3 regions of the Nonomuraea ferruginea genome follow, and region 3 is predicted to be linked to each of the others. Evidence: riboswitches for the same ligand, from Rfam matches in the RefSeq annotation. Region 3 holds a riboswitch; each other region holds the start of a gene.
The links. A riboswitch is a leader RNA that binds a small molecule or an ion and turns the genes downstream of it on or off. The one in region 3 is predicted to bind cyclic di-AMP.
Positions count from the first base shown of each region.

Region 1: another riboswitch for cyclic di-AMP. It lies ahead of ABD999_RS17055 (C40 family peptidase); the one in region 3 lies ahead of ABD999_RS36485 (glycoside hydrolase family 25 protein).
Region 2: another riboswitch for cyclic di-AMP. It lies ahead of ABD999_RS09580 (C40 family peptidase); the one in region 3 lies ahead of ABD999_RS36485 (glycoside hydrolase family 25 protein).

Region 1 covers NZ_BAABFD010000008.1:127,989-138,291, reverse strand. The annotation lists gene ABD999_RS17090 (ABC transporter ATP-binding protein) at 1-212, opposite strand, end outside; gene ABD999_RS17085 (hypothetical protein) at 416-802, opposite strand; gene ABD999_RS17080 (PH domain-containing protein) at 835-1,344, opposite strand; gene ABD999_RS17075 (sensor histidine kinase) at 1,457-2,665, shown strand; gene ABD999_RS17070 (response regulator) at 2,713-3,381, shown strand; gene ABD999_RS17065 (NYN domain-containing protein) at 3,678-5,000, shown strand; gene ABD999_RS17060 (C40 family peptidase) at 5,085-6,059, shown strand; cyclic di-AMP (ydaO/yuaA leader) riboswitch at 6,370-6,536, shown strand; gene ABD999_RS17055 (C40 family peptidase) at 6,598-7,146, shown strand; gene ABD999_RS17050 (hypothetical protein) at 7,231-8,052, shown strand; gene ABD999_RS17045 (M48 family metallopeptidase) at 8,349-9,569, shown strand; gene ABD999_RS17040 (glycosyltransferase family 4 protein) at 9,566-10,303, shown strand, end outside.
Region 2 covers NZ_BAABFD010000004.1:153,861-164,163, reverse strand. The annotation lists gene ABD999_RS09605 (ATP-dependent Clp protease ATP-binding subunit) at 1-406, opposite strand, end outside; gene ABD999_RS09600 (histone-like nucleoid-structuring protein Lsr2) at 1,220-1,552, opposite strand; gene ABD999_RS09595 (RDD family protein) at 2,066-2,551, opposite strand; gene ABD999_RS09590 (RDD family protein) at 2,663-4,000, opposite strand; gene ABD999_RS09585 (amino-acid N-acetyltransferase) at 4,098-4,655, opposite strand; cyclic di-AMP (ydaO/yuaA leader) riboswitch at 4,942-5,096, shown strand; gene ABD999_RS09580 (C40 family peptidase) at 5,103-6,146, shown strand; gene ABD999_RS09575 (LuxR C-terminal-related transcriptional regulator) at 6,150-6,362, opposite strand; gene ABD999_RS09570 (cytochrome P450) at 6,552-7,751, shown strand; gene lysX (bifunctional lysylphosphatidylglycerol synthetase/lysine--tRNA ligase LysX) at 7,776-9,233, opposite strand; gene ABD999_RS09560 (hypothetical protein) at 9,405-9,872, shown strand; gene ABD999_RS09555 (type III pantothenate kinase) at 9,929-10,303, opposite strand, start outside.
Region 3 covers NZ_BAABFD010000024.1:77,328-87,630, reverse strand. The annotation lists gene ABD999_RS36515 (sulfatase family protein) at 1-1,020, opposite strand, end outside; gene ABD999_RS36510 (family 20 glycosylhydrolase) at 1,189-3,555, shown strand; gene ABD999_RS36505 (class I SAM-dependent methyltransferase) at 3,545-4,045, opposite strand; gene ABD999_RS36500 (cupin domain-containing protein) at 4,161-4,541, shown strand; gene ABD999_RS36495 (MerR family transcriptional regulator) at 4,538-4,915, opposite strand; gene ABD999_RS36490 (hypothetical protein) at 4,987-5,364, shown strand; gene ABD999_RS36485 (glycoside hydrolase family 25 protein) at 5,409-6,179, opposite strand; cyclic di-AMP (ydaO/yuaA leader) riboswitch at 6,191-6,324, opposite strand; gene ABD999_RS36480 (bifunctional polysaccharide deacetylase/glycosyltransferase family 2 protein) at 6,548-8,641, opposite strand; gene ABD999_RS36475 (hypothetical protein) at 8,815-9,411, opposite strand; gene ABD999_RS36470 (nitroreductase family protein) at 9,650-10,303, shown strand, end outside.

The sequences.
Region 1 (10,303 bases), on a different contig from region 3:
TCGAGCGGCACGCCGCCCACCAGGACGCGCCCCTCGGCGGGCGGGACCAGCCCGGCCAGCGTCGTCAGCAGCGTCGTCTTGCCCGAGCCGGACGGGCCCATGAGCGCGACCCGCTCGCCCTCGTCCAGTTCGAGTGTGAGGTCGTCGATGAGTTTCCTGCCCGCGACGACGCAGGAGAGCGCGCGACAGGAGATGGCAGGTGGGGGCACCACGCGCGGATCATCCTCCGGGGGGCGGCTTGACGTCAACCGTCAACGACCTCGCAAGTCCGCTGCAAGCACGCCGCATACCGTGGTGCCGGCAGGCGACACGTGAGCCGCGCGAGCAGAGCCGCCCAGCACAGGGGCCTGGGCGGGCAGGAGTGGGGGAGCCGCGCGGCTCACCGCCGTCTCCGTCCCACCCCCTGAGCCGTGACCTACTTGTGATCTTGTGACCGTGGCCCCGGGCGCCGGATCAGGAACGGTTCCAGCAGGCCGGGGGCCGCACGCGCCGCCAGCTCCAGAACCTCGCCGCGAGCCGCGCCCGGTAGGCGTCGGCCGCCAGCCAGAGCGCGACCGGCGCCGCGGCCACCACCGCCGCCCCGAGCACCGGCCAGAACGGCCCCGCCCACCAGGTCCCCGGCGCAGGCCGCGACGACCGCGCCCGGTGGCCAGTCCAGCCCTGCCAGCACGCGCGCCGGCACCGTCACCGCGGGCACCGCGACGGCCAGGGACTTGACAGCGGCCGCCCGCAGGTTGCCGCGAGGCAGCTCCTGCCACTCCTGCCACTCCTCCTCCGGCTCGGGCACGACGGTCTCGCCCATGTCACATCCCTCCGTGCGCGCGGGCCCGGGAGTCATGTGGCGTCGCCCGGGGTGGACTGGGTGACGGCTGTCAGGCGGGCGGCCAACGAGGCGGCCACGGCCTCGTCGAGGCCCTCGATCCTGACGGCGCCCGCCGCCGAGGCCGTGGTCACCGTGACGTCCGCCAGCCCGAACAGCCGCTGCACCGGCCCCCGCGCGGTGTCGACCGTCTGGACGCGCGACATCGGCGCCACCCGCCAGGTGTGGGTCAGCCAGCCCCTGCGCGTGTAGACCGCCTCGCCGGTGACCTCCCAGCGCTGGACCCGGTAGTACGCGTGCGGTGCCACCAGAGCCACCGCCAGGCATCCCACCGCGGAGGCCGTCGCCGCCACGCCCAGCCACAACGGCCGGTCGGTCAGGAACCAGAACGCCGCGACCGCGCTCCCGCCGATCGGCAGCATGAACAGCAGCCACTGCACCGTCCACCAGGACACCGCCCGGGGATCCGCCTGGTCGCGGGGCGGGCGCAGCGCGGTCTCGCGCGCATCGACAACCACGTCCATGGCCGTCAAGGGTGGCCGAGCCCCGCGGACCCGCGCGTCGGCCCGAGGGCTCGCGCGCCATCGACTTTGGTCGCTGTTCGATCGCCATCGGTAGCGCCTAACCTCGTGAGACGTGACCCCGACGAGCGAGCCGCACCAGGAGTACCGATGGGTGCTCCCGTCCGTGCTGCTCGGCGACGGCGGCGCGGGCGGGCCGGTGCGGCGCTCCACCCGCGACTGGATCGTCGACATCTCCATGTTCCTGCTGGCCTGCGGGCTCACTCTGATGACCGCGCTGGAGATCGACGGGCCGACGCCGCTGGTGGCCGCTGAACAGGTTGTGGGAGTGATCTCCTGCCTGTCGGTGTGGCTGCGCCGCCGCTGGCCGGTCGGCCTCGCGCTGGTCACCACCGTGGCCTCGGGCTACTTCGAGATGGTCGGCGGGGCGTCGGTGGTGGCGCTGTTCACGGTGGCGGTGCACCGGCCGTTCAAGATCTCCGGCACGATCGCCGGGCTCGGGCTGCTCGTGATCGTGCCGTTCTACTTCCTCCGCCCGGACGTGGATCTCGGCGGGCCGACGTACGCGATCCTCGCCCTCGCGATCGTGCTGACCACCTTCGCCTGGGGCATCGTCGTCCGGGCCAGGCGCCAGCTCATCTGGTCGCTCAGGCAGCGGGCCGACGGAGCCGCCGAGGAGGCCAAGCGGCTGGAGCGGGAGCGGATCGCCAGGGAGATGCACGACGTGCTCGCGCACCGGCTGTCCATGCTCAGCCTGCACGCGGGCGCGCTGGAGTTCCGGCCCGGCGCGCCTCCCGACGAGGTCGCCAGGGCCGCCGGGGCCATCAGGGCCAGCGCCCATCTCGCGCTGCAGGACCTGCGTGAGGTGATCGGCGTGCTGCGTCACCACGACGCGGACGCGGAGGTCCCCGACCGGCCCCAGCCCACGCTCGCCGACCTGCCCGCGCTGGTGGCGGAGTGCGAGCAGGCGGGCATGGACGTGAGCCTGCGACTCAAGGCCGGCGAGGTGCCGGAGAAGCCGGGGCGCAACCTCTACCGCATCGTCCAGGAGGCGCTCACCAACGCGCGCAAACACGCGGCGGGCGCACCGGTCACCGTGACCGTGACCGGTGGGCCGGGTGAGGGGGTGTCGGCCGAGGTGCGCAACTGGCTGCCCGCGCGCCACGGCCCCCGCATCCCCGGCGTCCAGATCCCCGGCGCCGGGGCCGGGCTCATCGGCCTGACGGAGCGCGCCGCGCTGGCGGGCGGGCGGCTGGAGCACGGCCCGACCCCCGAGGGTGAGTACGTGGTCCGCGCCTGGCTACCCTGGCCGGCGCAGACATGACGGCGAGGGGTGGGGAAGGTGCTGGTGAAGGGCTGGTGGGAGGACGGATGACGACGCCAGGGGCGCGGCCGGTCAGGGTGCTGATCGTCGACGACGACGCGCTCGTCCGGGCGGGGCTGTCGATGATCCTCGGCGGCGCCGGCGACATCGCGATCGTCGGTGAGGCGGGCGACGGCGCCGAGGTGCCGGCGATGGTCGCCCGGCACCGGCCGGACGTGGTGCTGATGGACATCCGGATGCCGGACGTCGACGGGCTGACCGCGACCGAGGCGCTGCGGGCCGCCCAGTCGCCGCCCGAGGTCCTCGTGCTGACCACGTTCCACGCCGACGCGCAGGTGCTGCGGGCGTTGCGCGCGGGCGCGGCCGGGTTCCTGCTCAAGGACATCCCGCCCGTCGAGCTGGTGGCCGCCATCAGGAAGGTGGCGGCGGGGGAGCCGATCCTGTCGCCCGCCGTGACCCGGCAGCTCATCGCCCACGTCTCCAACGGCGGCTCCGGTGGCCGCACGGACCGGGCCAGGGCCCTGATCGGCCGGCTCAGCGAACGCGAGCGGGAGGTGGCGCTGGCCGTGGGGCGGGGCAGGTCCAACGCGGAGATCGGGCGCGAGCTGTTCATGAGCGTGCCCACGGTCAAGGCGCACGTCTCGCGCATCCTGACGAAGCTCGAACTGAACAACAGGGTGCAGGTGGCCCTGCTGGTCTACGACGCCAGTCTCTGACGCACGTCCTGGAGTTCCAGGTTTTGCCCGCCCTTTCCCTTGTGGGCCGGTCCCGTACGGGAGTGACTCCACGCAGGTACGGGCCACACACGCACCGTCGGAACCGCTCGCCTCGTCCGGACGGCGCGAGAGGACGCGCCCGAGTTCGCGAGGCGACGCCTCGCAGGTCGGCGATGGGGCAGGGGGTGGAAACGGCCGCGGGACCGAGCGCTTACCCGGAAAAGGATGCCCGTTACGGACAGGTACCCGGCAGCCGTACCCTTGTCTGAAAGAGCATGTCATGAAGGGACAGTGGGATGAGCTCAGCGGGTGAAGGCCTGTCTCGCCCGCTTCCCGAGCAGGTGCGACTCAACGTCGTCGACCTGGCCGCCCAGGTTCTCGGCTCGATGCCCGCCGCCGCCGTCCCGCCGCCGCTGCGCGGCATCGCCAAGTTCGATCCGCGCAAGCGTGCCCGCCTGGGCGGCGCGCCCATCGCCGCCCAGCTGGAGAACGACAAGGACTTCCGCGTGGCCGTCGCGGAGCACGTGACCGCCGGGTGGCCGGAGCTCGTCTCGTCGCTGGCCGAGGGCAACGTCCCGCCCGCCGCCGATCCCGTGCTCGTCGCCGCGGCCGCCTACCTCACCCGCCCGCCGGGGTGGGAGGAGATGATCGAGGCCGCCAGGACCGACCTGGAGAGGAACGCCGCCGCCGCCGAGGGCGCGGAGCGCGAGGAGGTCGTGTCCCGGCTGCGCGAGCAGCTCGCCGCGCAGAAGTCGGCGGCCAAGGAGGAGGTCGACCGGCTGCGCGAGCAGCTCAAGGCCGCCCGGGGGGAGAACTCCGACCTGCGCCGCAAGCTCCACGACGCCCGTGAGCGGGCGAAGGCGGCCGTGCAGCGGGCCGAGGCGATGGAACAGACCGCCCAGGACGCCAGGGCCGCGGCCACGGCCGCCGGCAGCGCCGGCGAGACCGAGCTGCGCCGGCTGCGCGAGCGCCTGGCCGACGTGGAGAAACAGCTCGAAGCCTCGCGCAGGGCCGCCCGCGAGGGGCGCAGCATCGAGGACGCCCGCATCAGGGTGCTGCTCGACGCGCTGCAGGACGCCTCCGCCGGGCTGCGCAGGGAGCTGGCGCTGCCCACCACCATCTCCAGGCCCGCCGACTCGGTGGCCGCCGTCGCCGGGGAGACGCCGGGCGTGCGGGGGGTGCCGGCCCGCGCGCTGGCCGACGACGATCCGCAGCTGCTCGACCAGCTCCTCGCCCTGCCGCAGGTCCATCTGATCATAGACGGCTACAACGTGACCAAGACCGGTTACGGCACTCTCACGCTGGCCGACCAGCGCAACCGGCTGATGACCGGGCTCGGCGGCCTGGTCGCGCAGACCAGGGTCGAGGTGACCGTGGTGTTCGACGGCGCGGAGCTGAACGCGCCGGTGCAGGTCGTCGCGCCGCGCGGGGTGCGGGTGCTGTTCAGCGCGCCGGGGGAGATCGCCGACGACCTGATCCGCCAGCTGGTACGCGCCGAGCCGCCGGGCCGCGCCATGGCCGTGGTCTCCTCCGACCGCGAGGTGGCCGAATCCGTCCGGCGCATGGGAGCCAGACCCGTTCCGTCTGCTTTGCTGCTGCGCAGGCTCGGCCGCGCCTAGATTACAAATCAGTGTTTGGGTGAGACCTCACCTTCCACTTCTGTACTATTTCGCCCCAGATGTATTCCCCCTGGGAGGCGAGCTGTGAGGTTGGGCCGGGCGCCACTGGCCGCGGGTCTCGTGATCGGGCTGATCACTCTCCCCACGGGAGGAGTGGCCGCCGACCCGCAACCGACGATCAGTCAGGCCAAGGCCAAGCTCGAGAAGCTCAACGACAAGGCCGACAAGGTCGTCGATCGCTACAACACGGCGACGGAGAACTACAAGGCCGCCAAGAAGCGCTACGACAAGCTCAACGCCGGCTACAAGCGCAAGCTCGCCACCGTCGCCGAGCTGCGCCAGCAGGTCGTCACGATGGCCGTCGACGGCTACAAGATGGGCCGCGACCTGACCTCGATGCCGACCATGGTGACCGCCGAGAACCCGGGTGACCTGCTCTACCAGATGGCGCTGACGGAGCGGCTGACCGCCGATCGCGCCGGCAGGCTGGCCGCCTTCGACCGGGAGAACCGCGGGCTCAAGATCGAGCGTGACAAGGCCCAGGGGGCTCTGGGCGAGGCCGACGAGGAGCGCGACAAGATCAAGAAGGAGCGCTCCGAGATCGAGAAGCTGATCGCCCAGCAGAAGAAGCTGCTCGACCGCCTCGGGGCCTACCGCGTCGGCGACCCGAACAGCACCGGCGTCAAGTACACCGGCCCCGCCTCGGGGAGCGCGGCGGCGGTGCTCAACTTCGCCTACGCGCAGATCGGCAAGCCCTACCAGTTCGGCGGCACCGGCCCCGGCGGCTGGGACTGCTCCGGCCTGACGCAGGCCTCGTGGCGCGCGGCCGGCGTCTCCCTGCCGCGTACGACGTGGCAGCAGTGGGCCTGGGGCGCGAGCCGGAGGGTGTCGCTGGACGCCCTGGAGCCCGGTGACCTCATCTTCAGCGAGGGGCTGGGCCACGTGAGCATCTATGCGGGAAACGGCAAGATCGTGCACGCGCCGCAGACCGGTGACGTGGTCAAGGTCGTCCCGCTCTCCGCGTACGGGCGCCGGCTCGTCGGCGCGGTACGCCCGTGAGCCGCTGAAACGTCTGTGACTGATGTGACAGAAGGGCTCTGACACATCGTCAGGGCGGCAAGTGTGAGTATGGTCACATCTGGGTAACGGGACTGGCTTGCCAGCAGGGATCCGCGGGTCTGACAGCGGGCTTGTCAGATCGTCATGTGCTTACCGTGCCTTTGCCAGCCCATGACTTCAGGCGTAGGTTCTGGCGTCGCGGCGGACACTCCATGCCCGCCGCCGGCCATCGCCGCCGCGCCGCCGGCGCCGCGACGTGGACGAACAAGAATCCGCCGGTCACCGCCGCATCTCCGGGAACCTTCACCCGGGTGGTGGCCTGCCGAATCCGTGCAGCCAGGAGGCACGGAGCCGGGGAACCATAGATCCCGTCATTTCAGGGCGGGATCAGGGGTGAATCGGCGCGGCGACGCGCCGTAGGGCGACTTCCAGGCCCGAATCCGTCAGCTAACCCGGTAGGCGTTCGTGGAAGACTCAAGGAGCAATCCTGTCTACCTCCCCTAAGAACCCCCGTCTGTCTCGCCTTGCCGTCAGCGGCGTGGCGCTCAGCATGACCGTGACGGCCGGAGGGCTGGCCCTCCATGTCCCGGCGGCGCAGGCGGACACGGTGATCGCCCCGGCCGGAGCTTCGGTGACGACGGTCGAGGCCGTCAAGACCACTGCTTCCAAGAAGGCGACTTCGAAGAAGGTCATGTCCAAGAAGCAGGCGAAGGCGGCCCGGCAGAAGGTGAAGGCCCACAAGGCCGTCGCGGTGGCCAAGAAGCAGATCGGTGACCCGTACCGCTACGGAGCCACCGGGCCGCACGCCTTCGACTGCTCTGGTCTCGTCCAGTTCGCCTGGCGGAAGGCCGGGGTCAAGATCCCGCGCGTGACGAACAGCCAGTTCGCGGGCATCAGGAAGAAGGTCTCCTACAAGAACCTGAAGCCGGGTGACCTGATGTTCTTCCGCGGGCTCGGCCACGTGGGCATGTACATCGGCAAGGGCAAGATGGTGCACTCGCCGAGCTCGGGCAAGACGGTGCGCGTCGAGAAGCTGAACGGATGGCGCAAGTCGTCGTTCGCCGGCGCGGTACGCCCCGGTCTGTGACCGATCGCGAAGGCCCCGCCCCTGACTGGGGGCGGGGCCTTCGTGATGCGTGGGACGGGCGTCCCGCCGCTAGCATCGGACAGCATGTCCGGGATCGTGGGCCGTCGAGCGGTGGTGGCGGGGCTGGTCCTCGCCGTGGCCGCGGCCGGCGGGGCGGCGCCGGAGTCGTGGTCCGCCGGGGTGCCTGATGAGCTGGCCGGGGTGCGGGAGCTGTGGCGGGGCGAGCTGGGCGTCGCGCGCGGCGAGCGGGCGCTGGTCGCCGGGCAGCGGGCCGATCCCGGGCTGCTGGCCGATCTGGCGCGGCGGGCCGACGCGGCGGGGCGACGGGTGTCGGGCGTGCTGGGCCGGCCCGTGCGCCCGCTGGTGCTGGTGCCCGCCTCAGGGGAGCAGGCCGCGCGGCTGGCCGGCGTCGCCGACGTGCGCGGGCTGGCGGCGGTGGCCGACGGGCGGCGGGTGATCGTGGTGCCCGAGGGTTTCGCGCGGCTCAACCCGACCGGCAGGGACGTGGTCCTCGCCCATGAGCTCACGCACGTCGCCGCGGGCACCGACGGGCTGCCCGGCTGGCTGTACGAGGGATTCGCCGACTACGTGGCCTATCGGGACGCGGGGCTGGCGGTCACCGTGGCGGCGGCCGAACTGGCGGCCGAGGTGCGGGCGGGGCGGCTGCCGGACGAGCTGCCCGGGGCCGGTGACTTCGGCTCACGGGGGGACGCGCTGGCGCGGGCGTACCAGGAGGCGTGGCTGGCGTGTCGGTTCCTGGTCGAGAGCGCGGGCGAGGGGACTCTGGTGAGGCTCTACCGTGATGCCCAGAGTGTCGGCACCGACCGGGCACTCGCCGCGCGGGGGCTCACGCTCGGCGGCCTGACCCGGGGGTGGCGCGCGTACGTGCGGGACCAGCTGGGGTGAGAGGACGCGAAGTGGACGACGGCCACGACAGGAACGGCGCCGCGGGCGACCAGGCCGGGACCCGATCCGGCGGGCCGCCACGGCCGGCGTCCGGCGAATCCGCCCACGAGAACGGCCCGCGCCCGGATGACGGGCAGGCGCTCCCGGCGGACGGCCGACCGGGGTCTCAAGACCCCGGGCGGGAGGAGCGGCCGGGCGGTGAACCGGGACCTCAAGACCTCGGGCGGGAGGGGCGGCCGGGACCTCAAGACCCTGCGCACGGTGGGGCGGGTCGGAAGGGGCGGCGGCAGGCTGGGGTGGCCGGGGTCGTGCTGGGGGCCGGGATCCTCGTGGTGGTGGGGCTGACGACGCCGTGGCAGGCGCTGCCGGGGGCGCCGGAGGTGGCCGCCGACCCGGCCGCGGACTTCACCGCCGGGCAGATCGCCCGCGCGCAGGCGTTCGACGCGGCCACTAGCGTGCCCGGTTATCTGTCGCTCGGCCTGACCCTGGTGTTCGCGGGCCTGCTCGTCGCCACCCCGCTGGGCGCCAGAATCCTCGGGGTGCTGCGCGGGCCGTGGTGGGTGCGGGTCCTGCTGGGGGTGCTCGTCCTCACGGTCGTCGAGGAGGCGCTGCGCTGGCCGCTCGGCGTCTGGTTCGAGACCGTGCTGCGCGACTACGGCCTCTCCACGCAGGATTGGGCGTCCTGGACGGGCGACCGGCTCAAGAGCATCGCCATCAACACGGCCCTGCTGGGCGTGATGGTCGTGGCGGTGGTGGCGCTGGCCCGGCGGTTCAGGCGCTGGTGGATCCCCGCCGCGGCGGGGGCGTTCGCGCTCACCGTGGCGGCCTCCTTCGTCTACCCGGTGGTGTTCGAGCCGGTGTTCAACGATTTCAGGTCCATGCCCGAAGGCCCGCTGCGGACGAACCTGCTGGCGATGGCCGAGCGCGACGGGGTGCCGGTGGAGGACGTGCTGGTGGCCGACGCCTCCCGCCGCACCACCGCGCTGAACGCCTACGTGTCCGGGTTCGGCGCCACCCGACGCATCGTGGTCTACGACAACCTGCTCAAGGCCCCGCAGCCCGAGGTCGAGCTGGTGGTGGCGCACGAGCTGGGCCACGCGGGGGAGAACGACGTGCTCTACGGCACGCTCGTCGGCGCGCTGGGCGCGGCGCTCGGCGCGATCCTGCTGTTCCTGGTCTTCGGGCCGGTGCGCCGGCGCGCCGGGGTCACGTCGATCGCCGACTGGCGCGCGGCGGGCGCGATCCTGGGGTTGATGACGCTGGCGACGTTCCTGTCAGGCCCCGCGCAGAACTTCGTCAGCCGCCACATCGAGGCCAGGGCCGACGCCCACGCCCTCAATTTGACGCGGGATCCGGTCACGTTCGCCGCGATGCAAAAACGCCTGGCAACAGCCAATATTTCCGACTTGTCGCCCGATGCAGTGGAATATGTGCTCTATGCCTCCCATCCCACGGCACCGGAACGGATCGCGATGGCCCGCTCCTGGGCGAAGCTGAACGGCGTCCCCGGCCCGTGACCCGAGTCGTCTTCGTCACCAACGACTTCCCGCCCCGCCCGGGCGGCATCCAGTCGTTCGTGCACGGCCTGGCCCAGCGCACCCCGGGCGCGGTCGTCTACGCCCCCGCCTGGCGCGGGTGCGCCGAGTTCGACCGCCGTGAGCCGTACCCCGTCGTCCGTCACCCCGGGCGGCTCATGCTGCCCGTCCCGTCCGTCGCCCGTACGGCGGCCGAGCTGGTGGCCGGGCACGGCGCGGACACCGTCGTGTTCGGCGCGGCGGCGCCGCTCGGCCTGCTCGCGCCGCGCCTGCGCGCGGCGGGCGCGCGGCGCGTGGTGATGCTCACCCACGGCCACGAGGCGTCGTGGGCGAGCGCGCCCGGTTTCCGCGCGGTGCTGCGCCGCATCGGCGCGCACGCCGACGTGGTCACCTACCTGGGCGAGTACACGCGCGCGCGGCTGGCCCGCGCCATCCCGCAGGACAAGCTGGTACGGCTCGCGCCCGGCGTCGACACCGGCCTGTTCCACCCGGGGGCGGCCAAGGCGGAGCTGGGGCTGGCGGGCAGGCCGGTGGTGGCGTGCGTGTCCAGGCTGGTGCCGCGCAAGGGCCAGGACCGGCTCATCAGGGCCTGGCCGGAGGTGCTCGGCGCGGTGCCGGACGCCGTGCTGCTCCTGGTCGGCGGCGGGCCGCACCGGCGCGCGCTGGAGAAGCTGGCCGGCGGGCACCCGTCGATCGTCTTCACCGGCACCGTCCCG
Region 2 (10,303 bases), on a different contig from region 3:
GCCGCACCCGGTTGAGATCAGCTCCAAGCTTGACCAGCACCTGGGCGGCCACACCCTCACCCTCGCGGATGAGACCGAGCAGGATGTGCTCGGTGCCGATGTAGTTGTGACCCAGCTGCAAAGCCTCACGGAGCGACAGCTCGAGGACCTTCTTGGCCCGCGGGGTGAAGGGAATGTGCCCCGACGGAGCCGACTGGCCCTGGCCGATGATCTCCTCGACCTGCTGACGCACGCCCTCAAGGCTGATGCCGAGGCTCTCCAGAGCCTTGGCGGCCACGCCCTCACCTTCGTGGATCAAACCAAGAAGAATGTGCTCAGTGCCGATGTAGTTGTGGTTGAGCATCCTGGCCTCTTCTTGGGCCAGGACGACAACACGCCTTGCTCGGTCGGTGAACCTCTCGAACATCTCGTCGCTCCTCACAGAGCGGTCAGTCAGGCCGGTAAATCCGGTCCCGTCATCCCGCATGCTAGCCCTGGCTCGGCGAACCGTGCCCTCTGCCGCTGACGCGCTCTATAGCAGAGAGCGTTCCCCGAGAGCAGGGCGTTCACCCTCCATCCAACTATGGTTCGGGGGTGACGTGTTCCCGATACGCCGCAAGCGAACGATGTTTGGGACGCATGGGTACTGCGGCTCTTATTCGCCGCCGGCGGCGGTGGCAGATCACACGGATCGGCGATGGGGACGCCTGACGGGCCGGCCCTTGGGTCGGGTCGTCGCCCGTCATCATGCCCATGCATCCTGAGACGCCGGGTCCGTATCTCTTACACCCTGCCATCGTATGTGGCGATGCAAACGCGGGCCAAGCGGATGTGCATCGCATCACCCAGAGCGAAATCCGCCGCCTGATCAGTCTGGTCAGCGACGTTACCAGTCCGGCGTGATCGCCAAGGCCCGGAGGGACGGAACGGTAGGTGGCCTACCCGACGCGGGAAGTGCGCGCAATGCGCGGCAGCGGCCCCTTCAGAGAAGCCGTACAACAGAGATGGGGCCCCAGATCGCCCGAAAGCGCTGGAGCCCCGTCATCCCCGACAAAACCGCCAAAACACGCGCCCGGCGGTTCGATGCGAAGACCCAAATGCCCATGTTTCGGGCGAATCGAAGATCGACAGAACGGAAAGTGTCCACGATCTGAGATTCGCCCTGAACGATCATGCGCTTATGGCGACCGCCGGGGTCCTTAGGCGAGCGGCATAAGCGCATGGTCAGCCGACGGCTCCCTTAGTGGGCCGCCTCGTACTTCTCGACGACGGTGGAGGCGATCCGGCCTCGCTCGCTGACGGGCAGACCGTGGGCCTTGGCCCACTGCCTGATCTCGGCGCTCTTCTCGCGGCTCATCGCCCGCTGACCGCCGCGGCCTCGACGGCGCGTGGTGACCGCCCCTGCCCTGCGAGCGTGCTGCACGAAAGGCGTGAGAGCGTCCCTCAGCTTCTTGGCGTTAACGTCGCTGAGGTCAATCTCATAGGAAGCGCCGTCAATAGCGAAGCTGACCGTCTCATTGGCCTCGCCCCCATCGAGGTCATCGATGAGAATCTCCTGGATCTGCTTGGCCATCTACGCAATCCTTTCCGGAGCATTGTTTCATTCGCTCGACCAAACATATACCCGGAAAGACGTTAAGACAATTCAGCTCAGCGACGATTCCGCTGAGTCGCTGATCAGTTGCTCTTCTCGGCCTGATCCTGCCGGTTTGGCCGCCTCCCAGGGCCCTCGGCGCGCACCAACTTCACCACCCCAAAGATGAAGGCGCCCCCCACGACGAGCGGCGGGATGAGCGCCGACAAAACCTCTGTCACAACTTCCATTCGTCCTCGCCTCCACAGCGGACGGGGGGTTTCCTGGCCTTTTATGCACGGGCGGTGCGGCGGGCGCGGGCTTGACCGCCCCGGGTGTCGCCCTGTCGACGACCTTCGCACCGCAGACCATAGCGGCACACAGATGCCCATAGCCTGGCAGGGGCATCAACATCCGGCAACCCGGACGCCTCATAGCCTAATGCCAGTCTCTCCAGGTGCCTTACCGGATCTACCCCAAGTTTCCTGAAAAGCGGCGCCCAGGCTTCCCAGCTCAGGAATGATCTTTAACGACGAGGGTTCCGGCCAGCTTGTCATGGGGCCCACGCTGCAGCGGCTTGTCGATCAGGATGAGCAGGCCCACCGCGAACACGTACATTCCGGCCAGCAGATTGAGCACCGGAATGCCCATCACGATGGCCGGGGCCGGATAGCCGAGGACCCGTTTCAACCGGTCACGCGCCCCCAGCCGGGCCGGTTCCACCCGAATGCGCATGATCGCCTTGCCGAACGTGCGCCCGCCTCGTGAAAGCGTGACCCAGTCGTAGACCGTATAACCCAGCCCGGCCAACACCCATGCGAACACGCCCGGCAAACGGCCCCCGAAGAGCTCCAGCACCCCGACAGTCCGGAAGATGCCCCACAGCGCGATGAACAGAATGTAATAGAACACCCCGAAGACGAGCGCTTCAATGAGCCGGGCGGCCAGCCGTTCCCACCATTCCGCGGGCACCGGATCGGCCCGCGGCGTCGTGGCCATAACCCTCACCTCGCCCCATCGGTGTCCCGACCGTTCCCATTCTGGTACGGAGCACACACGCGAAAACAGGGACCGGTGGATCACCGATCCCTGTTTTCCGAGCCGTACAGGCTACTTGATCTTCACCACGACGGTGCCGGCGAACTTGTCGGCGAACGTCTGCTGCAGAGGCTTGTCCCACAGCTGCGAGGCGGCGTTGAGCATGACCGCGATCGCGCCGAGGAAGGCACCGACGAGCGGGAGGATCCCGAGCGCATAGCCGCCCCACGTGCCGCCGGCCCGCTTCAGGGCCATGTTGCCCGGCAGGCCGCCGGGCGGCATGGCGCCGCCCACGGGGACGACCTTGATCCCCATCACCATCTTGCCGACCGTCTGACCGTTCATCTTGGTCATGAAGTAGTCGTAGGCGACGTAGAGGCCGACCAGCAGGATCCACTGGATGAGACCGATCAGGAACGAGCTGAAGAAGCCCGTCGTGACACCCGTCACCGAGTTGTAGCTGGCCACGAAGAAGATGCCCAGCACCAGGGAGATGAGGAAATAGACGACGCCGAAGATGCAGCCGTCGATGAGACGGGCCACCAGCCGCTGCCACCACTCCGCCAGCGGCGCGGGGGCACCCGGAGGCTGCACGCCGACCGGCTGGCCGTAGCCCGGCTGCCCGTAGGCGGGCTGACCGTACTGCTGGCCGTACTGGGGCTGCTGACCGTAGCCGGGCTGGCCGTACTGCTGCTGGCCATACTGCGCCTGCTGACCGTAGCCGGGCTGGCCGTACTGCTGCCCTGACTGCGGCTGCTGACCGTAACCCTGCTGGCCGTAGGCCTGCTGACCGTAGCCGGACTGGGAATCGGGCTGCTGGCCGTAACCGGGCTGGGAGGGGGCCTGCTGACCGTAGCCCTGCTGACCGTAAGCCTGCTGACCCGAGGAGGGCTGCTGGCCGTAGCCCTGCTGACCCGAGGAGGGCTGCTGGCCGTAGCCGGGCTGGCCGTACTGCTGCTGACCGTACTGGGGCTGCTGACCGTAGTCGGGTTGCGAGGGAGCCTGCTGGCCGTACTGGGGCTGCTGGCCGTAGTCAGGCTGGGAAGGGGCCTGCTGGCCGTACTGGGGCTGGCCGTAGTCGGGTTGCGAGGGAGCCTGCTGACCGTACTGAGGCTGCTGACCGTAACCCTGCTGGCCGTAGTCGGGCTGCTGGCCGTACTGGGGCTGGCCGTAGCCCGGCTGGGACGCGCCCTGCTGGCCGTAGCCCTGCTGACCCGGCTGACCGTACTGCTGCTGCTGCCCGTACGGGGGCTGCTGGCCGTACTGGCCCTGGCCGTAGGGGTCGTCGGCCCTGTAGCCCACGACCGTCGCGTCGGGATCCTCCCCATGGGGGTGTCCCGGGTTGTGCCCGTATCCCGGATGATTCTCGCTGGATTCATCCTGCGGATACGGCGGCTGTCCGGTGCTCACCGTGTCACCTCGCTTCGCGTGCGCATGTGGCACGTGTCAGGGCACATGCCTGTCCTGGACAACGTATCGACATGGGTATCAACAATCACCTTTTCTGTCAGTCAAGATCCGCATCACCCGAGGTCAGGTGGAGCAACATCCGTGTGTTCCCCAGGGTGTTGGGCTTGACGTGTTCCAGGTCCAGGAACTCGGCCACGCCCTCGTCGTACGAGGCCAGGAGTTCGGCGTAGACCTCGGGCGAGACCGGGGTGCCTTTGATCACCCGGAATCCGTGTCTCGCGAAGAAGTCGACCTCGAATGTGAGGCAGAAAACACGCTGCAGGCCGAGTTCTTTGGCCGTGTCGATGAGGGCCGTGACGATGCGGTGGCCGATGGCCAGCCCGCGCGCCTCCGGGTGGACCGCCACGGTGCGGATCTCCGCCAGGTCCTCCCAGAGGACGTGCAGCGCCCCGCAGCCGACGACCTTGCCGTCGCGCTCGGCGACCCAGAACTCCTGCACGTCCTCGTACAGGGTGACCGTGGCCTTCTCCAGCAGCCGGGGGCCGGGGCCTCCATAGGTGTCGACCAGGAATTTGATGGCCTTGACGTCCGGCGTCCGGGCACGCCGGACCAGGACCTGCGTGTCGGGAAGGGGACGTTCGGCGACCTGCTCCATGACCCTCCAGCCTACAGTTTGTGATTACGGCTCACCCCTAACCCCGGACTTGCGCCCATCTTGTAACGTCTCGTGGCTGTACGAGCACCTGTGGCGTTGGAGGTTTCCTACCGTTCCATGCCTGGTCCAAGCAGGCACAAAGAGGACATGAAGTCTTTGCCATACCGGGCTTTACGAGACCACCTTGTGACCCCCCGGTTGTGAAATCTCTACAGAGTCTGTAGTTCCGGTTGAGCAGGAACCCTCGGTGCATTAGTGTCCAGCGTCGATGTCCCCGCGCATGTGGCGCGGAGACGCGCCCAATCCCCGCAAGGGGAGCCGGGGACCCGCCGGCGGCGTTCGAGCGGCGCCACCAGGGGTGAGTCCGAGCACCTCGCTCGGTAGGGCCGGTCCGAGCCCGAACCCGTCAGCTAGCCCGGTCGGCGCGCTACGGAAGGAGCTCGATTGGTGAAGCGCACGCGCGACCGCAGGGGGAGTTCCGCGGGCGAGCGCGCCCGCCCTCCGGAACGGGCCGGCTACGGCCGCAGGCTGGGCATCGTGGGCGCCACCCTCGCCGCGCTGCTCGTCGCCGCTCCCGCGGGGACCGTCGCCGCCGACCCCAAGCCCTCGCTCAAGGAGCTCTCCGAGCAGGTCGAGGAGATGCACCTGGAGATCGAGACCCTCACCGAGCAGTACAACGGGCAGCGCGAGAAGCTCAAGACGGCCAAGAAGGCCGTGGAGAACGCCAAGAAGAGGCTCGCCGCCAGCGAGGCCGACCTGGCCACGAAGAAGACCAGGGCGTCGCAGCTGGTCGAGGCCGAATACATGTCGGGCGGCCTCAGCCGGGTGCTCGCCTTCACCACCGGCGGCGACCCCGAGAGCTACCTCGACCGCGCGGCCACCACCTACGCCCTGCGACAGCAGCAGAGCGAGGAGGTCCTCAAGCTGACCAAGGCGATGGACGCGGCCGAGCGGGCCAGGACCGGCGCCCAGACCCGCATCGACGAGGTCAACAAGATCGTCAAGGACCTCGGCGCCAAGCGCGACCGGATCTCCAAGCTCGTCACCAAGGTCGAGAGCCGGTTGTTCCAGCGCGCGCTCGGCGAGGCCGGCCGCCCCGGCACCAGGGCCGTCAAGGTGACCCTGCCCATCCCCGGCGACGGCAAGGCGGCCCAGGCCGCCCGCTGGGCCCTCACCCAGCAGCTCAAGCCGTACGTCTGGGGCGCGGAAGGCCCCAACGGCTACGACTGCTCGGGGCTGGTCATGGCCGCCTACCAGCGCGTCGGCATCTCGCTGCCGCACTACACCGGCGACCAGTGGACCGCGGGCAGGCACATCGCGCGCGAGGAGCTGCGCCCCGGCGACCTGGTCTTCTTCTACAGCGACCTGCACCACGTGGGCATCTACCTCGGCGGCGGCATGATGGTGCACGCGCCGCGCACGGGCGACGTCGTACGCATCGCCTCACTCGACCGGCGCCCCTACGCCGGAGCGGTGCGCATCGCCGACTGACGGCTAGATCAGCTGGCGGCGCGCGGCCCAGGCCACGGCTTCGATGGCCGTGGCCACCCCGATCCGGTCGCAGATGCCCCTCAGTCTTCGGCGCACCGTGCGGCCGCTGCAATCAAGGCGCCTCCCCACTCGGTCTACTGTGACGCCCTTGGCCAGCTCCGCCAGCAACGCCAGATCTGCATGGCTCAGTTCAACATTTTCACTGAGCACATCCATCGGGAGCCCTCCCCCCCAACAGCACTACTCGGTGACGTCCTGGCACGAGCGAAAGGCTGCTCGCCCCGACTACGTAAACGCATCCGGCAAAGGCCGTCAAGCGTAAGATCTGCCCTACTTGACCATAGCCATTGACATGATCCGTCCTACGTGAAGTACTCGGCGTATGTCGGCACATTTCCAAGCGCAATGATCGATCACAAGGACTCTGACAGCGCGCCGCCGTCCACGCTGAGCCCCAGCGACATGCTGGGTTTCGATCCGTACGATTATGCGTTCCTGCGCGAGCCGTATTCCCGATACCGGAAGCTGCGCGAGAGCGGGCCGCTCTTCCGGACGCGCGGCGGGCTGCTCGTCGCCACCTCCCACGAGCTCTGCTCGGCCCTGTTGCGCGACCCGCGTTTCGGTCACGGCCCCACCCCCGCGCCCGCCGGGCCGGACGAACCGGTCCGTTCGTTCCTCATGATGGACCCGCCTGACCACACCCGGATGCGCGGACTCGTCAGCAAGGCCTTCACGCCCGGCATGGTGCGGCGGCTGCGCCCGCGGATCGAGACGATCACCGCGGACCTGATCGCCGCGCTGCCCGACGAGGCCGATCTGGTCCGCGACTTCGCCTACCCGCTGCCCGTCATGGTGATCAGCGAGATGCTGGGCGTGCCGGCGGCGGACCACGAGCGCTTCCGCGGCTGGAGCGAGACCATGGCGCGCAGCCTCGACCCGATCGTCACCGACGAGCTGACCGAGCGCTCACAACGCCACCGGCGCGAGTTCCACGACTACTTCCAGGGTCTCATCGCGCTGCGGCGGGAGCGGCCGGCCGACGACCTGCTCAGCGCGCTCGTCCAGGTCGAGGAGCTGACCGAGCGCGAGCTGCTGGCCACGTGCGTGCTGCTGCTGGTGGCCGGTCACGAGACGACCGTCAACCTCATCGCCAACGGCGTGCTCAACCTGGTCAGGCACGGCGTGCTGGGGCGGGCGGCCGAGCGGCCCAGGGAGGTCGTGGAGGAGGTGCTCAGGTATGACCCGCCGGTCCAGCTCACGGCCCGTGTCGCGCTGGAGGACGCCGAGCTGGGCGGCGTCCGGGTGCCGGCGGGCACGTCGACGCTGGCGCTGGTCGGCGCGGCCAACCGCGACCCCGCGGCCTTCCCCGACCCGGACCGGTTCGACGTGGGGCGGGCGCCTGGCAGGCATCTGGCGTTCGGTCTGGGGGTGCACTTCTGCCTGGGTGCGCCGCTGGCCCGGCTGGAAGGGGAGGTGGCGCTGGCCGCGCTGGCCGGGGCCGCGCCGGGGCTGGAGCTGGCCGACGCGGATCCGCCGTACAAGGAGAACCTGGTGCTGCGCGGCCTGGCCCGGCTGCCCGTCAGGCTCAACCGCCCGCGCCTGTAGCGCGGGCGGGCTTTCGCGGCGCGGTCAGCGGGTGGGCTTGACCAGGGGGAAGAGGATGGTCTCGCGGATGTTGCGGCCCGTGAATGCCATGATCATCCGGTCGATGCCGGCGCCCATGCCGCCCGTCGGGGGCATGCCGTACTCCAGGGCCTGCAGGAAGTCCTCGTCGAGCTGCATGGCCTCCGGGTCGCCGCCGGCGGCGAGCAGGGACTGCTCCTCCAGGCGGCGGCGCTGGTCGATCGGGTCGATGAGCTCGGAGTAGGCGGTGCCGAGCTCGGTGCCGAACCCGATGAGGTCCCACTTCTCGGTCAGCAGCGGGTTGTCGCGGTGGACGCGGGCCAGCGGGGACGTCTCCAGCGGATAGTCCATGACGAACGTGGGCTGGACGAGGGTGTGTTCGACCAGCTCCTCGAACAACTCCTGGACCAGCTTGCCCTGGCCCCACTTCGGGTCCCAGTGCACGTCGTGCTTGTCGGCCAGGCCGCGGACGCGCTCCAGCGGGGTCTCGGTGGTGACCTCCTCGCCCACCGCGGCGGACACCAGGTCGTAGAGCTTGGCCCGCGGCCACTCGGGCAGCCCGAGGTCGACCTCGACGCCTTCGTGGACGACCACGGTGGTGTCGAGCGCGGCGACCACGGCCTTCTGGTACATGCGCTGGGTGAGGTCGGCCATGTCGTGGTAGTCGAGGTAGGTGCCGTAGGCCTCGACCATGGTGAACTCGGGGTTGTGGGTGGAGTCGGCGCCTTCGTTGCGGAAGTTGCGGTTGACCTCGAAGACCTTCTCGACGCCGCCCACCACGAGCCGCTTGAGGTAGAGCTCGATCGCGATGCGGAGGTAGAGCTCCATGTCGTAGGCGTTGATGTGGGTCGCGAAGGGCCGGGCCGCCGCGCCGCCGTGGATCGGCTGCAGCATCGGCGTCTCGACCTCGAGGTAACCCTCCTCGTGCCAGAAGTCGCGCACCGCGCGCACGGTCGCGCTGCGGACGCGGGCCATCTTGCGCGCCTCGTCGTTGACGATGAGGTCGACGTAACGCTGGCGGACCCTGGCCTCGGGGTCGGTCAGGCCGAGGTGCTTCTCGGGCAGCGGGCGCAGGCACTTGGACGTGATCTGCCAGCGGTCGGCGAGGATGGACAGCTCGCCGCGCCGCGAGGTGATCACCTCGCCCTCGACGCCGACGTGGTCGCCCAGGTCGACGTCGTGCTTCCAGGACGCGAGCGACTCCTCCCCCACCTTGTCGAGCGAGATCATGACCTGGAGGTCGCCGCTGCCGTCGCGCAGGGTGGCGAAGCAGAGCTTGCCGCCGACACGGTTGAGCATGACGCGCCCGGCCACGCCGACCCGGTCGCCGGTGGCGGTGTCGGGCTCCAGGCCCTGGTATTTCGCCCTGACCTCCGCGTTGGTGGTCGTGCGGGGGAAACTCACCGGGTAAGGGTCGACGCCTTCGGCGCGAAGGCGGTCGAGCTTCTCCCTCCGGATGCGCATCTGCTCGGGAAGTTCGTCGCTCACATCACCAAAGGGTAGGGGATACGGCCACGTGCAAGGTCTCGTCGGTCCCCTGCAGGGGGCCTGCAAGCACGCTCGGTTACCCATGTGTCACGGGCTCGAAGGGGGGATCCGGCAGCGGGCCGGTCCAGGGGGGCTCGGGGAGAGACCATGTTCAGGAAGATCGCCACCGGCCTGCTCGCCGTCGCCGCCACCGGAGCCGTCGCCCTGTCGATGCCCGCCGCCGCGAGCGCCACCACCGCCGACGGGCACTCCTGGGGCCCGGTCTACGCCAAGCACCACCTCGCCAAGGCCCAGGGCTGGATCGGCGTGGAGTGGGACGAGCACCAGACGTCCAACACGGTCCACCTCCGCGGCCGGCTCCACGACCTCGACCAGCGCACCTACGGGCAGGGCGGCAAGTGCGCCTACGTGAGGTTCCAGGCGGCCGGCTTCGACCACGAGTGGGACGCGGTCCACGCCAGGAAGTTCTGCGGCTACCCGGGCTCCAAGAAGCTCCGGTTCGACGTGGACGACGTCGCGGCGGTGCGGGTGAAGGTCTGCCAGATCCACCCGCACCAGCAGTGGGTGAGCAAGTGCGGCCAGTGGGAGTACCTGTACGCCGCCGAGTCCGAGTGAGTTTCCTCCAGCCGCAAGCGGCCCCCTACCCGAGCGGGGGGCCGCTTGCTCATGTGTCAGCCGGTGTTGCGGTGGTAGATGAGCCGCAGGCCGATCAGCGTGAGCCACGGCTCGTGCACGTCGATGGAGCGCGACTCGCCGACGACCAGGCCGGCGTGGCTGCCGGTGGCGACCACGGTCACGTCGTCGGGGTCGTCGGCCAGCTCGGCGGCCATCCGCTCGACGATGCCGTCGACCTGGCCGGCGAAGCCGTAGATGATGCCCGCCTGAAGCGCTTCGACGGTGTTCTTGGCGATGACGGAGCGGGGCCTGATCAGCTCCACCTTGTGGAGCTGGGCGCCGGCGGCGGCCAGGGCGTCGACGGAGATCTCGATGCCGGGAGCGGTGACGGCGCCGATGTACTCGCCCTTGGCCGACACCGCGTCGAACGA
Region 3 (10,303 bases):
GACGATGCCCGGGATGCGGTAGATGTCCTCGTACATGGCGGGGCCCTTGTCGTTGAGCCGGTGCGCGCCCGTGAACTCGCCGTGGTCGGCCGTGAAGATCACCGCCGTGTCGTCCCACAGACCCAGCTCGCGCAGGGCGGAGAGCAGGCGCCCCACCTGCGCGTCGATCAGCGACACGTAGCCCCAGTAGGCGGCGATCAGCCCGCGCCAGGCGTCGGCGTCGAAGTGGTCGGCCGACCAGTACTCGGAGTAGCGGCGCTGCACCTCGGGTTTGCCGTCGAAGGTCTCGGCCATGGACTCCGGCAGCGGCACCCGCTCCGGGTCGTACATGTCGTAGAACTCGTCCGGGATCAGGTACGGCAGGTGCGGCCCGTACCAGTGGCAGGACAGCACGAACGGCCTGTCGCCGCGGTGGAAGTCGCCGGCGTAGCGCTCCAGCAGCTCCAGCGTGCGGTCGGCGAGGAAGGTCTCCACCGTGGCCGCCGCGGGCTGCTTGAGACGGCCGGCGATCAGGTGGCCGCGGCCGGTGCCGTTCTGGGCCGTGCCGAAGACGGGCCGCTCCACCGCGAACGGGGGATGGCCGTGCTCCTTCAGCCAGCTCTGGTAGGAGGGGTGGTGGAACGGGTTCAGCGCGCCCGGCAGGTGCTCGCCGTCCATGCCGTAGAACTCGGGGCCCCGTTCGCGGCCGATGTGCCATTTGCCGACGTGGCCCATGTTGTAGCCGGCGGCCAGCAGGGGCTCGGACATGACCGGCTGGCCGGCGGCGACCTCGTCGCGTCCGCCGCCGTTGCGCTCCGGGTTGACGAGCATGCCATGCCGGAACGGGTGCAGGCCGGTGAAGAGCGAGGCCCGCGCCGGGGTGCAGATGGCGGTCGGCGTGTAGAACCGGTCGAAGCGCGTGCCCTCCGCCGCCAGGCCGTCCAGCGCGGGCGTGCGGACCTCCGGGTTGCCGTAGCAGCCGAGAGTGTCCACCCGATGCTGGTCGGTCATCAGGAACAGGACGTTGCGTGGACTGGTCACCCGTACTCCGATCGCTCATTTTTTCCTGGGCGTTTACGTTAAAGGTGACCAGCGCTGACCGCAAGAGGGGCGACCTGGGCGTTACCGCTACTTTATTTCCGCTCTCTTGACGTTAATCGGCAAGGGTGATCACACTGTGCGAACCACCGCGCATCGATAAGGAGTCCCATGCGCCGCTCCCTCGTGGCCCTAGCGACCGCCGCGCTCTTAACTCCCGCACTCACCATCCCCGCACCGGCCCAGGCCGCCGCCGGGCCCGTCAACCTCGCGCTCGCCGGCGCCGCCAGCGCCTCCAGCGTCGAGCTGGACCGCGCCGACTTCGTGGCCGCGCACGTCAACGACGGCGACACCGCCACCCGCTGGTCATCGAAGTACCAGGACGACAACTGGGTCCAGGTCCAGCTCGCCGCACCCGCCAAGGTCGACCACGTGACACTCCACTGGCCGAACGCCTGCGCGCGCGACTTCGTCCTGCAGACCTCGGCCGACGGTCAGACCTGGACCGACGTCGCCTCGCTGCGGCGCGACACGTGCCCGCGCACCGACGTGATCGACGTGCGCTCCGCAGAGCCGGTCTCGTACGTGCGCGTGCACGGGAAGCAGCGCTGGGCCGCGTACGGTTACTCGATCTCCGAGTTCGAGATCTGGGACGGTCCGCCCGCCGCCCCCGAGCCCACGCTCGGCCTGCTGCCCAAGCCGGTGTCGCTCACCGAGACCGGCGGCGCCCCGTACACGCTGCACCGCAACACCCGCGTCCTGGCCCTCGGCGACGGCGCCCAGGCGCCCGCGAACCACCTGGCCCGCCTGCTGCGCCGGGCCACCGGCCACAAGCTGACGGTCGCCGCCGCCGGCCGCGGCCCGGCGCCCATCGTCATCGAGGTCGGCGCCGGCAAGGCGCCCGAGGGCCACGAGGCCGAGGGCTACACGCTGTCGGTGACCGCCGCCGAGGTGCGTATCCGCGCCGCCACCCCGAACGGCGCGCTCCACGGTGTCCAGACGCTCCGCCAGCTCTTCCCGCAGTGGGCCGAGTCGGGCGAGGTCGTCGGCGCCGAATGGACGGTGCCCGCCGTGGAGATCACCGACTACCCGCGCTTCGCGCACCGCGGCATGATGCTCGACGTCGCCCGCAGCTTCTACCCGGTGGACGAGGTCAAGACCTACATCGACGCCGCCGCCCAGTTCAAGGTCAACCGCCTGCACCTGCACCTGACCGACGACCAGGGCTGGCGCATCGCCCTCGACGACCCGGCGAGCAACCCGTCCGGCATCGACTACGGCGCCCTCACCGAGGTCGGCGGCGCCACCGCGATGACCGAGCGGGGCACCGAGCCCGGCATCACCGGCTTCTACACCAAGGCCGACTACGCCGAGATCGTCCGCTACGCCGGCGAGCACGGGATGACCGTCATCCCCGAGGTCGACCTGCCCGGCCACGTCAACTCGGCGCTGCACTCCGTCCCGCAGCTCAACACCCCGGGCGCGCGGCCGGCACTCAAGCCGGGCGAGACCACCGTCCCGCACAACGGCACCGGCGCCGTCGGCTACTCCTCCCTGGACGCGCACAGCTCGGTCACGTACGAGTTCGCCGAGCACGTGCTCACCGAGATCGCCGCCATGACCCCGGGTCCCTACCTGCACATCGGCGGCGACGAGGCGTTCTCGACCAGCCACGCGGACTACGTCAAGATGGTCGACGCCTTCACCGGCAACGTGCGCGCCCTCGGCAAGACCGTCGTGGGCTGGAACGAGTACGCCGGCACCGCGCTGCCGCGGGACAACGCGGTGGTGCAGTTCTGGAACGGCAACCGGAACGCCGTGGCCGCCGCCGTGAACGACCGCGGCGCCCAGGTCGTGCTCTCCCCGGCCGCGCACGCGTACGTGCCGCAGAAGCAGGATTCGCGCCAGCCCGAGGGCGGCACCTGGGCGTGCGGCGGGCCGTGCGGCCTGGACCGCCACTACAACTGGGACCCCGGCACGTACATCCCCGGCATCCAGGAGAGCAGCGTGCTCGGCGTGGAGTCGGCGGTGTGGGGCGAGTTCATCCGCCGCGTCGAGCAGGCGCAGTACTACGCCTACCCGCGCCTGATCGCCACCGCCGAGGTCGGCTGGACACCCCAGGACCAGCGGGACTACGCCGACTTCAAGAACCGCCTGGCGAAGATGGGCGGCAGGCTGACCGTGCAGGGCACGAACTTCTTCCCGACCGCCGACGTGCCCTGGCGGCTGGAGATCCTCGGCGGATCGGTGAGCACCCGCACCGGCCGGCCCACCGGCGCCTCCTGGACCCTCACCGCGCCCGGCCACACCGCCGCCGGCCTGGAGGCGGCCGTCACCTGGAGCGACGGTGTCCAGGAGCCCGTGACCCCGGCCACCACCAGGGAGGGAAGCATCCCCGGCATGCGGATCAACGCCGCCTTCACCGTGACCTCGGCCAGGACCTTCAGCCGGCCCGGCACCTACACCGGCACGCTGACGGTCCGCACGCCGGGCGGCGCGCCCGTCACCGGGGACCTGACGGTCACCGTCACGGGGTGAGCTCACCCTTCAGGCACAGCAGGAGACCGTGCGTCAGGGTGGTGGACGTGAAGCCGGACCCGGCGAGCGCGGCCTCGACCTTGACCGCGATCTCCTGAGCCTTGGCGGCGCCCGGCGGCTCGTAGAACAGGTGGAGCGAGCCGCCGGGCGCGAGCGCCCGCTTGACCGCCGCCAGCTCGGCGGCGGGGGAGCGGGTCCAGAAGACGTTCACGTTGACGGCGAACACCTTGTCGTACGGGCCGCCGGGCAGCCCGCCGCCGTCGAGCTCGGCCTGCTCGATCACCGCGGCGCCCGCCTCGACGTGGCGGGCGTTGCGCTCGCGTGCGGCCTTTACCGCCGTCGCCGACCGGTCGATCGCGGTGACGGAGGCGGAGCGCTCGCAGAGCAGTCCGACGGCGACGCCGCGGCCGCAGCCGATCTCCAGAACCCGCTCGCCCGGCCGCGTCTCCAGGGTCTCGACGGCCCACAGCAGCCTCTCCGGCACCTTCATGACGGCGAAACTAGCACCGCGCCCGGTGTCCGCCTGCCGGACATTACGTTTATGTCAGCTTTTGTCCTGGCAAGAGTCATACGCCAGCTTGAACCGCGAGACACAGGAGCCGACCGTGCACCATTTCGCGATCGCCACCGTCGCCGAAGAGAGCACCGACTTCCGCCGGGTCCTGTGGACCGGGGAGAAGGTCCAGGTCGTCACCATGACCATCCCGCCGGGTGGTGAGATCGGCGAGGAGGTGCACGAGGACACCGACCAGATCCTCACCTTCGTCTCCGGGACCGGAGAGGCCCGTGTCGGCGGTGAGGTCCGTCCGGTGAAGGCGGGCGACCTGGTCGCCGTCCCGGCGGGCACCCCGCACAACTTCGTCAACACCGGCGCCGCGCCGCTCGTGCTCCACACGGCGTACGGGCCGCCCGAGCACGCCGACGGCACCGTGCACAAGACCAAGGAGGAGGCCGACCTGGCCGAGTCAGGCGAGGGCTCGCGCTAGAAGGACAGGCCGGTCGGGAAGCGGCAGTCGCCGGAGCGGCAGTCGGCGAGGCTCCGGGCGGCGAGGTCGCGGGCCCGGGCCAGCTCGGCGATCCTCGCGTCGATGCGCTCCACCACCGCTTCCAGCCGCCACCGCTCGCTCGCGCAGGTCGCGCCGCCCGCGTCGTGGGAGCGCAGGGCGCCGGCCACCTCGTCCAGCGTGAAACCCAGCTCCTGCAGGGCCTTGGCGGCGCGGATCCTGGACACCGCCGACGCGTCGAACACCCGGTAGCCCGACGGCCTGCGCCCCGCCGCCGGCAGCACGCCGCGGCGCTCGTAGAAGCGGACCGTGTCCACGCTGACCCCGGCCTCGCGGGCCACCTCGCCGATCTTCACACCGCTCTCCTCTTGACCCTGGACCTAGGTCCAGACTCTACGCTCCGGAAGTGACGGAAGGAGAGCACATCATGGACACCCCACCGATCGTCTGCGACATGACCACCGCCCGCGACACCCCCGAGGAACGGCTGGCCGAGTACCGGCGGCTGTTCGGCGAGGCGCTCACCGGACGCGAGCGGACCGCCGGGGGCATCCGGTTCCGGTTCCGTGCCGGTGACGGGGTCGAGGAGTGGGTACGGGATCTCGCCGCGCGGGAGAAGGCGTGCTGCGCGTTCTTCACCTTCGAGGTCACGGCGCCGGGTGACGAGGTGATCTGGGACGCGGCCGCGCCCGATGACGCGGGGCCGATCCTGGAGGAGTTCTACCTGCTGCCGGAGACGGCGGTGGGTCCGGCCGAGCTGCTGCGGCGCATGGAGGAGCGTGGGCTCAGGATCCACCAGGGCTGAGACGACTGTGACGCCTCCCTCAACGGGAGGCGTCACAGAGCGGGTCAGGCCGGACGGCCCAGGCTGCGGAGCTGGTCGGGGGTCAGGGCGGAGACGTTGTGGTCGATGGGCTTGTCGGAGTACTGGTGGATGGTCCACGACTTCCAGTCCGCCGGCGGGGTGATCTCGCCCTTGGGCTTGCTGTAGTGGGCCACCCAGAGCGGGTACTCCGACAGTCCCGCGCCGTAGGTGTCGGCGAAGTGCCAGCCGCTGTAGAACAGCGGCGTGACGCCGGTCTTGGCCTTGACGTGCGACAGCCAGGCCTTGGCCCAGGCGTTCACCTCGGAGACGGACCTGCCGTTGGTCGTCTCCAGGTCCAGCACCAGCAGGTCGCCGGGCTTGGCGGGCTGGGAGTTCACCACGGAGAGGAAGTGCTCGGCCTCGGCGATCGGGTTGTTGCGCGGGTGCGCGTAGTGGTACGCGCCGCGCACGATGCCCTTCTTGTCCAGCTCCTGCCAGTGCCGGGCGAAGGTCTTGTCGGTGAAGCCGGTGCCCTCGGTGGCCTTGATGATGCCGAACTCGGCCGGGCTGGCCTCCCAGTCGTGGTCGGGCTGGTAGTTCGACACGTCCTGGCCGTACGTGAGCTGGGCCGCCTGCTGCTGGGCGATGGCCGGGTTCGGCTCGACGGGGGCGGCGGCGCCGCCGGTGGCGGCGATGGCGGTGCCGGTCACGCTGGCGACGGCGGTGGTCCCCGCCAGCAGCGCGCCGGCGAAGGCGTACTTGAGACGGTTGCTGGGACGGTACTTCAGCGCAGCGGCAAGCCGAGGCTTGGGCATGAGGAAATGACTCCTTGCTTCCATGCCGCCTACCGGGTTAGCTGACGGGTTCGGAGTTGGAAGTCCCCTACGGACGCTGGCGTCCGATTCACCCCAGGAAGTGGGTCCCCGGCTCCGCGAGACGCGGATTCGGCGGCCGTGCGCTGCCCTGGCGTGAGGGGGACACCGTCAGGACAGCGCACGGTCCGGTCAATCGATGCGGCAACAGAGTTGAGGTATCACCGCGAATACGCAAAAGGTATATATGCAGACAAAAATATTGCAAGTATGACATATCCGGTTTGGCGGTTCGGACCCGGGGTAGCACCCCCGAAACCCCTTGTACGTAAGGGAATCCGGCCTCCGGGTAAAATCTCCCGCCGGTGCCGTCACGGCGCCGCGAAAGTGCCCTGCCTGCGCACCGTGTGCCAGCGCAGCCGCACCCCGAGCAGCGCGGTCGCCACCGACTGGAACACCACCAGATACATCAGCTGCCGGTACACCAACTGCTGCAGCGGCAGCACCCACAGCGCCGACACCCGCTCCCGGTCCAGCCGCAGCGCGTACCAGCCCGCCGCCGCCTGCACCACCACGAACCCGGCCCACACCGCCACCGCCGGCAGCGGGTCGCCGACCGCCGTGTGGTAGACGGCCATCAGGTCCACCACCGGCGCCAGCAGCGGCAGCAGCACGTGGAACAGCGCCAGGTAACCCAGGCAGCGGCGGCCGAACGGACCCGGCTCGGCCAGCGCGCGGCGGTGCTTCCACATCGCCTGCATCGTGCCGTAGCACCAGCGGTAGCGCTGCCGCCACAGCTGCCCCAGGGTCGCGGGCGCCTCCGTCCACGCCAGCGCCCGCTCCTCGTACACCACCCGCCAGCCCGCCCGGCACAGCGCCATCGTCAGGTCGGTGTCCTCGGCCAGCGTGTCGGTGCTCACCCCGCCGAGCCCGACCAGCGCGCCGCGCCGGAACGCGCCGATCGCCCCCGGCACCGTCGGCATGCAGTCGAGCAGCTCGAACGCGCGCCGGTCCAGGTTGAAGCCGATCACGTACTCGACGTGCTGCCAGCGGCCGATGAGCCCGCGCCGGTTGCCGACCTTGGTGTTGCCGCTCACCGCGCCCACGCGGGGGTCGGCGAGCCGGCGCACGAGATGCCCGATCGTGTCCGGCTCGAACACCGTGTCACCGTCGACCATGACGAGGAACTCGTGGCGCGCGTGCCGGATGCCGGTGTTCAGTGCGGCGGCCTTGCCGGCGTTGTCCTGCCTGATCACCCGTACTCCCGGCAGCCGCGGCCCGGCGGCGGCCTCGGCGGTGCGGTCCGTGGAACCGTCGTCCACCACCAGCACCTCCACCGGCCCGGGGTACGCGGTCGCGACGAGCGAGCGCACGGTCGCGGCGATCCCCGCCTCTTCGTTGTACGCGGGCACGATCACGCTCACCCCCGGCGGCCGTTCCCAGGTCAGGGCCGGTCCCGGACCCCGGGAGCGCCGGGCGTGCACCCGGGCCAGCACCACCAGGAGCAGCAGCCGGGCCAGCGTCAGCACGCCGGTGGCGAACAGCACCCACCACAGCGCGTCCGTGAACGCGTTCGCCGCGCGCTGCGCCAGGCCGAGCGCGGCGCCGGCGATCCGCTCCGGCTGCGCGGCCGGCCGGTGCGCCGACGGCATGCCGAGCGCGGAGGTCAGCGTCTCGGCGCGGTAGCCGGCCCGGTCCAGCCGGTCGAGCAGGCGGCAGACGGCCTCGACTGTCTGGGCGCGGTCGCCGCCGGAGTCGTGCATCATCACCACCGCCCCGCGCCCGCCCCGCGGGAACGCGGCCCTGGCGATGCCGGCCGCGCCCGGCCTGCTCCAGTCCTCGGTGTCGAGGTCGGCCAGCGCGATCAGGTAGCCCTCGCGGCCGAGCATCGCCAGGGTGTCCCACTGCTCGCCGGTGATGGCGTCAGGGGTCGAGGAGTACGGAGGGCGGGCCAGCATCGTGTGCAGCCCCGTCGCCCCGGCCAGCGCCTTCTGGGTGAGGTTCAGCTCCAGCTCGGCCCGCCAGGCGGGGACGGCGGACAGGTCGGGATGGGTGTAGGTGTGGTTGCCGATCTCGTGTCCCTCGGCGACGATCCGGCGGGTCAGCTCCGGATGGGCGGCGATCTTCGAGCCGACCGTGAAGAACGTCGCCTTCGCCCCGTGCTTCTTCAGCGCGTCCAGCACGAGCGGCGTCCACTCGGGGTCGGGCCCGTCGTCGAACGTCAGCGCCACCGTGCGGGCCTTCGGGCGGGCGCCGGCCGGCTTGTCCCCGGTCAGGTCGAGCACCGGGCCGCTGCGGCGCACCGGCTCCAGCCACGACGCCGGGTCCCCGCCGCCTCGCTGGGGCCCGGTCTCGCCGACCACGTTCTTGACGAACCCGTCGAGCGTCAGCGCGCACCCCGCCAGCGCCACCCCGGCCAGCAACATCAGCCAGTGCCCCGAAGGCTCCACACCCCGCCCGGCCACCCGCCTCCTGCCCCGCCGCCGCCCACCCCGACGGACGTCACGCCCGTACGCCGGACCGGGCACCCGATCCGCCGCCTGCCCGATCGTCCTGCCGAGACCCGGGTCGTGTGCCTGCCCCCATCCGGGCGCGGGCGCGCTGTCCGGTTGTGGGACGGGGCGTCTGCGGCGGGGGGTCATGAGGGGGTTCCGGGGGTGGTGGGGTTCCGGGTCTGGGAGGGCTCGTCGCTGGAGTCCGGGGAGGGGGTCGCGGCGGGCTCCGGTTGCTGGGTGGGGGTGGTCTCGCCGGGGGGTGTGGTGTCGCGGGCCGTCTCGGGTTCCACGGCCACGCCCGTGTCCGGGGGCTCGGACGTACGGGACGGCCGCGCGGACGGTGAGGCGGGGCGGGCGGACGGGCTCTTGGCTCGCGTACGGGAGGGCGCGGCGGTGGTGCGCCGGCCGGAGGCGCGCGTGGGCGCTGACCGGGTCGGCGCCCGCCGGGACCTGGACCGGGAGAGGGACGGCTCCGGCTCGGCCTGCTCGCTGCCGGGAGCGGCGTCGTCGGAGGGCGTGCCGCCGGGCGGCGGGCTCGCGTGCCGGCTCGGCCAGCCGCCGGCCGGCAGCGGCGTGTCCGCGAGCACCGCGCCCACGAGCGTCACCGTCGCCGCCAGGGTGAGCGTGCTGACCAGGACCGCGCCCATCGTGAACCACCTCCTCCGCCGGCCGCTGTGGTCGACGAAGACCGCGCCGCTGGGCGGCGAGGGTTGCTCTCGGGCGGGGGTGAGGGGCGACATGGCCTGCTTCTGGGAAACCGGGGGGTGGGGACAGCTGATCATGTATAGACGATCATGCTGACGTCAAGTTGATGCTCGAACACAAGTTCGTAAAAATCAATCTATGTATAACCGTTGACCGACGCCGTCGTGGGCGACCGCGTGCGCGGCCTGTACGCCGACCCCGGCAAGATCCACCAGGTCGACCACACGGGCGAGCACTTCGCGCTGCGGACGTCGTTTTTGACAGGATGAGATCATGACGATCCTGCCGCTGAGCCCCGACGAGCTGCTCACCACCACCCGCAGCGTCCGCAAGCGCCTCGACCTGCGCCGGCCCGTGCCGGCGGAGCTCGTACGCGAATGCCTGGAGATCGCCCTGCAGGCGCCGAGCGGCGGCAACCGCCAGGGCTGGCACTGGATCGTGGTGACCGATCCCGGCCTGCGCGCCCGGATCGGCGACTACTACGGGCGTTCCGTACGCGCCTACCACGCGTCGGGGTCGTCCGCCGGGAAGCTGTTCCAGGACGACCCGGACCGGGCGGCGACGCAGCGGCGCATCTCCGACAGCTCCGCCTACCTGGGCGAGCACATGGGGGAGGTGCCGGTGCTGGTCATCCCGTGCATCGAGGTGCCCGGCGGCGGGTTCCCCGAGGGAAACCAGGCGGGGCTGTGGGGGTCGCTGCTCCCCGCCGCGTGGAGCTACATGCTCGCGGCGCGGGCGCGCGGCCTCGGCACCGCCTGGACCACCCTGCACCTGGCGTACGAGAGCGAGATCGCCGAGCTGCTCGGCCTGCCGGCGGAGGTCCGGCAGGGCGCCCTCATCCCGACCGCCTACTACACCGGCGACACCTTCAAGTCCGCCCCCCGGGTCCCGCTTGACCAGGTGCTCCATCTGGACGGCTGGTCGCGT